One region of the Geobacillus sp. E263 genome, then DNA from elsewhere that is predicted to be linked to it. Evidence: riboswitches for the same ligand, from Rfam matches in the RefSeq annotation. Region 1 holds a riboswitch; the other holds the start of a gene.
The links. Region 1 has a riboswitch for cobalamin ahead of FNL97_RS14420 (ribonucleoside-diphosphate reductase subunit alpha). Riboswitches for the same ligand answer to the same signal wherever they lie in the genome.
Positions count from the first base shown of each region.

Region 1 (3,148 bases):
TTAATATACACGCAGCAACCATTGCCATCACTGCCACGAACGATTCCATTAACATGGCTCCATAGCCGATCGGGCGCGCATGGCTCTCTATCTCAATCATTTTTGGCGTTGTACCAGACGAAACGAGTGCATGGAATCCAGACACCGCACCGCAAGCAATCGTAATAAATAAGAATGGGAATAAGTTACCAGCAAACACAGGACCAGTGCCATCCACAAATTTCGTTAACGCCGGCATTTGTAGATCAGGTGCAACCACTAAAATTCCTAACGCTAAACCAACAATCGTACCGATTTTTAAGAACGTGCTCAAATAGTCACGCGGCGCAAGCAATAACCATACCGGCAAAGCAGATGCGACAAATCCGTAAGCAATCATTAAAATCGCGATCGTTTCACCTTTCAATGTAAAGATTTTCGCTAATGTCGGGTGCTCCGCCACATATTGTCCAGCGACAAGAGAAACAAGAAGCAGAATAAATCCCATTAATGACGCTTCCGCCACACGCCCTGGACGAATAAAGCGCATGTAAACTCCCATCAAAATCGCAATCGGAATCGTTGCAGCAATCGTAAACATTCCCCATGGGCTTCCTACAAGCGCTTTTACTACTACTAACGCTAAAACGGCTAATAAAATAATCATGATTCCTAAAATTCCAAGCATCGCGATAAATCCTGTTACAGGGCCAATTTCTTCCTTGATCATTTCACCGAGCGACTTGCCGTCACGGCGCATCGACGCGAACAAAATGATAAAATCTTGAACCGCGCCCGCTAACACAACGCCGACAATAATCCAAATCGTCCCTGGCAAATATCCCATTTGTGCGGCCAAAATCGGGCCGACAAGCGGTCCGGCGCCAGCGATCGCCGCAAAATGATGGCCGAATAATACCCATTTGTTTGTCGGCACATAATCTTTTCCATCATTAAACACTTCCGCAGGCGTTTTGCGATTGTCATCGAGCTCAAATACTTTGCGAGCAATAAATTTACTATAAAACCGATACGCTACCGCATACGTACACACAGCAGCAACAATCAGCCAAATCGCATTCACCGTCTCGCCGCGGTTCAATGCAAGAACGGCAAACCCTGCCGCCCCAAGAGCGGAAATAAGCCCCCAAAGCAAGGCCGATTTTAATCCTTTCACGTCTTTTCCCCCTTTGTTGTTTTAATAATATTATATTAACTATTCTGAAAAATTCAAAGAATATTTTCTAAATATTATAAGGATAAATATTTTTATAGTCGTTTTATCACCATATCTTTTTTTACTCTGAACATTCCTGCCTAATATTAATTTGTTGAATTTTGGATAACTGTTTTATTATTCTAAAAAAGTATAAATCAGTTTTATTTGTTAAAAATGTAATATCAAGAAAATAATCATGAGTTTTCATGTCCTTACAAAAAATAGTTGAATTTTCTATCGTTTTATTATATGCTTGTACCATCAGCAACAAAAATACTATATATTGTGTTATATATCTAAAACCACAACTAAATATAGTATGAAGACCGCAAGCAATGGTGTCCATCCGGACTTAATAGGGAATCTGGTGAGAATCCAGAACTGCCCCCGCAACTGTATGTGTGGACGAAATGGAACATCCACTGTATGTGAAAGCTCGCTCGGGCGCACATACGGGAAGGATCCAAAGTAGGAAGAAGCACGAGTCAGGAGACCTGCCTTGCTTGTTTGCGTTTCATGTTCTCCGGGGAGCGAGAAGATGAAACGATGGTTGGAAAGGGATTCTCTTGCCCTTTTTATACTGTCGTTTCGTCCACTCGACCCGAGTGGATTTTTTTATGGAAACAAGGAGGAGAAACTGATGGAACTACAGGCGAACACTATCATTATTACTTCAGAAAACGGGCAAACTAAACCGTTTTCGCGCGAACGACTCATTTCCTTTATCCGCAATATAACAAAAGACTACCCGCATCTACAGACAGATGACTATATGGAGCGCATCATCCGCATCATCGAAAGCAAAGATACACTTTCTGCGGAACAAATCACGAATTACTTAATACTTGAAGGTCTTTCCTATATTAGTGAGGCAGAACCAGAATGGACGTTTGTCTGTGCTCACATCTATTTGCAAAAGCTATACAAAGAAGCGGCAAAACAACGTGGATATGACGCAAAACAACGCTACGGCAGCTTGTACGAGTTGATTACAACGCTTGTTTCTAAAGGCGTGTACGATCGCTCTCTTCTTGATGATTACTCAAAAGAAGAAATCAATGAGCTTGGAAAACTTATTGATCCAGATAAAGATAAGTTGTTTACATATATCGGCCTTCGCACGCTCGCGGACCGCTACCTCGCCCGCGACTACGACCGCAACTTGTACGAACTGCCGCAGGAGCGCTTCCTTATCATCGCAATGACGTTAATGGCGAAAGAACCGAAACATCGCCGGTTTACGTTCATTCAAGAAGCGTATTGGGCGCTAAGCAACTTATATATGACCGTCGCCACGCCGACGTTAGCAAATGCCGGAAAAAGCTACGGACAACTTTCAAGTTGCTTTATCGATACCGTCGATGACAGCTTGCAAGGCATTTACGACAGCAACACAGACATCGCCAACCTTTCAAAATCCGGCGGCGGAATCGGCGTCTATCTCGGCAAAATCAGAAGCCGAGGCAGCGATATAAGGGGGTTTAAAGGCGTTTCGTCCGGAGTGATTCCATGGATGAAGCAGCTTAATAACACCGCCGTCAGCGTCGACCAATTAGGGCAGCGCAAAGGTGCGATTTCCGTTTATTTGGATGTTTGGCATAAAGACATTTTCGCTTTTTTGGACGCGAAATTAAATAATGGCGATGAACGAATGAGAACACATGATTTATTTACGGGCGTCTGCATCCCAGATTTATTTATGGAGCAAGTAGAAAAACGCGGCGATTGGTACTTGTTTGACCCCCATGAAGTGCGCAAAGTGATGGGATTTAGTTTGGAAGACTTTTATGATGAGGAAAAAGGCAGCGGAAGCTTCCGCGAAAAATATTGGCAATGCGTTCAAGAAAAGAGCCTTTCGAAAGAAAAAGTGCCAGCGATCGAAATAATGAAAAGCATTATGCGCAGCCAGTTAGAATCCGGCACACCATTTATGTTTTACCGCGACGAAGT
Region 1 is NZ_CP041632.1:2,816,171-2,819,318, forward strand. Features, by position in the region: gene FNL97_RS14415 (carbon starvation CstA family protein) at 1-1,156, opposite strand, end outside; cobalamin riboswitch at 1,517-1,714, shown strand; gene FNL97_RS14420 (ribonucleoside-diphosphate reductase subunit alpha) at 1,839-3,148, shown strand, end outside.

Region 2 (3,148 bases), 990 kb from region 1:
ATTGTCCGCAGGCGGTTATCGTAAGCGATGGTGTCAAACTGCCGGATCATTTTGCTTCCTCTTTTCGGTTCGCCCGGCCTTTATAGACGCCGATAATATAGCCAATAATTCCAGCGCCGATTGCCGCCTGCACAGAAAACAGCAACGTTTCCACCTCTCCGCCTGGCGGCTCAAATATGGTTTCCATCCAAGGTTGATAATGAGGAGCGAGCTTCTGAATCATTTTTTCCGCCTGGCCATCCGTGCCGCCAAAATCAGAGTGATGAATGAACAATAACGGCGCTACTACCAGTAAAACAGCAATAGCTAGAAGAAAAAGACTTCGCTTCATATCATACTCCCCTCTCTAACTGATTTAGTTCGCGGCTGCTGTAAGTGGATAAGAAATTCCAAACGACGACCGTAAGCAGCCCTTCTGTAATCGCCAGTGGTATTTGCGTAACAGCAAAAATGCCGGCAAATTTGGCAAACGAAGCGAAAACCCCGCCTGTCGCATCCGGGAACGCCAGCGCTAATTGCAATGAGGTGACAACATATGTGGCCAAATCAGAGAAAAATGCAGCGAAAAAAATCGTCCAGCGCCTCGGTATATTCCACTTTTTCCCGAAACGATAAATACCGTACGCCACAATCGGGCCAATGACCGCCATGGACACGGCATTCGCCCCTAATGTCGTCAATCCACCATGTGCCAGCAATAACGCTTGAAACAGCAATACGATGCTGCCCATCACCACCATCGTCCATGGACCAAACAGCACCGCACCGAGCCCCACCCCCGTTGGATGTGAGCTGCTCCCAGTAACGGATGGAATTTTTAAGGCGGACAGCACAAACGTAAATGCCCCCGACAGCGCAATGAGCAGCTTTAGTTCCGGATGCTCGCGTGTAATCCGAATTAGTGAACGCATACCGATGATAAAAAACGGCAAAAACACTAGCCACCAAAAAATCACCCATCCAACTGGCAAAAATCCTTCCATAATATGCATCGCAAATGCCGATGTGCTGCCGGTAAACGTAAAATAGACGACTAAACCGCAAAGGAAAAGGGCGACTTTCCATTTTTTCATGCTTTCGTTCCTCCCGTTGCTTTACATAATTTCGAGATTCCTAGAGGGGCGTTTGATTGTTTTGACATCATCAATCCTTGCTTCTCTTCATAACGGTACGTTATCGTTTCTTCCAACCATTCCCCGTCCCGTAAATGCCTTCGCACAAGCTCCCTTGCTTTTTCCGGCGTCACACCGTTGTACCATACGCCTTCAGGGTAAACGATGACTACACACGCGTCTTGGCAACGGCCATTGCAGCGAGTCCGCGTCGTATGTACAATGCCATCTAACTCCAGCATCGCGATTTCTTCGCGGATGGCAAGCGTTACTTCTTCTCCCCCTTTACGCATGCAGCTGCCTCCATTGCAAATCAGCACATGATGTTTCATTCCGATTAAGTTCCATGTTGTCATGTTGAGTCTCTCCTTTTTTGCAAAATAAAAAGCACCTCTATACGCAGAGGTGCAGAAAAATGCATACAAATATAGCAAAAAAAGTATACCATTCTCCCGCACGTCTACCTATAATCCCGTAGGTATCCGTCCGAACAAATAAGGCAGGTCTCCTGACTTAGGATCATCGCTTTATTGCGCCTTCCCGAAGTTTCCTTCAGTGACATGATGCAACAAAGCTCCCCATCACAGTGGCGGGTACCGTGACGGATTTTCACCGTACTTCCCTTTTAAGCCTATTCTCTAATGAGAAAGGCACCTTATTTGTTTGGCATATAATGTCGATTTTTCAAAGAACACATTTCTGTTATTCATAGTAGTACAAATTTTCAAATATCGTCAACCACTTTTTTTCAATAAGTCCGTTTTCGCCAATACAATCCCGTCTTGATCAGCGTACACATAGGCGCCTGGCTCCCAACGAACGCCGCCAAATTCGAGCGCAACGTCCCGTTTTCCCTTTCCTTCTTTTTTGCTTTTCACCGGGCAAGTGCCAATCGCCATCACCCCAAGCGGCATATTGGCGATTTCTGCGGAATCGCGAATGCATCCGTGAATAATCACCCCGGCAAGCCCGCGCTCGCAAGCGATCTGGGCAAGACGGTCTCCGAGCAGCGCGCAATTTCGCGAACCTTTTCCGTCTACGACCAATACGGTGCCCGCTGGAACAGTTTCGAGCGCCTCACGAACGAGCACATTATCTTCAAATACATCGACCGTCGCGATTGGTCCGGAAAATTCCGCTTTGCCGCCGTAAGATTGCATCGGCAGCTGGCATACTTGCAATTCACTTAAAAATTCATCGCATAAATCAGCTGTTTTCATCACAATCTCCTCCTTGCCATGTCTTATATTTGACATCCTTTGTCAAAACTCCTTCTTTTTCAACAAAAAAACAGACAAGCGACATTGCTTGCCTGTTAGAGACTGGGCTAGCTGGATTCGAACCAGCGCATCACGGAGTCAAAGTCCGTTGCCTTACCGCTTGGCTATAGCCCAATATTATCATGTTCTTGCCAAACTGTTTATGAGATGATTTGTACATTTGTAGTATATCCAGAAGTTTTTGTCTCTATGTATAAAAACATCTAATTTTCATCCGCTTTTTCTTCTCCGTTTTTACTCATTTCAGTATGGGCAAAATCCTTTTTTCAAATAATATATTTATCTTGATGTCAACTACCCAACGGCTAAAGCCGTGGGCTTGCAACTAGCCTAATTGGCTGCCGCGTTCGGCTGGTTGACAGCAGCCCTGCGGATGTTTTCCGCAGCCACGTTGTCGGCAGGGGCAGCGTACCCACAAGCTCGACAACAAAACTGATCCCTTGACGGTCTGTTTTCTTTGGCCACATGTCCGCAAACCGGACAGGTGCGGGAAGTATTTTTTGGATGAACCAATACCACCGGCACGCCAGCGATCGCCGCTTTATACTCAATAAACTTTCTCAACTGATAAAAAGACCAAGAAGAGTGTTGACGACGCTGTTGCTTTTTAACCGTTTTCTCGGTGCGTTGGCGGATGCCCTTTAAATCTTCAAGGGCAATGCCGCATCCGAGTGCCTTTGCCTTTTCAACAATCTTCTTGCTAATGCAGTGGTTCACATCACGGGCAAATAGTTTTTCCTTCTTGGAACGCTTTTT
Region 2 is NZ_CP041632.1:1,821,360-1,824,507, forward strand. Features, by position in the region: gene cbiQ (cobalt ECF transporter T component CbiQ) at 1-50, opposite strand, end outside; gene FNL97_RS09525 (energy-coupling factor ABC transporter substrate-binding protein) at 47-331, opposite strand; gene FNL97_RS09530 (energy-coupling factor ABC transporter permease) at 333-1,073, opposite strand; gene FNL97_RS09535 ((2Fe-2S) ferredoxin domain-containing protein) at 1,070-1,468, opposite strand; cobalamin riboswitch at 1,594-1,785, opposite strand; gene rraA (ribonuclease E activity regulator RraA) at 1,847-2,332, opposite strand; tRNA gene FNL97_RS09545 (tRNA-Gln) at 2,435-2,506, opposite strand; gene FNL97_RS09550 (RNA-guided endonuclease InsQ/TnpB family protein) at 2,723-3,148, opposite strand, start outside.
Region 2: it holds a riboswitch for cobalamin, as region 1 does, so the genes downstream of both, FNL97_RS09535 ((2Fe-2S) ferredoxin domain-containing protein) here and FNL97_RS14420 (ribonucleoside-diphosphate reductase subunit alpha) in region 1, are expected to answer to the same signal.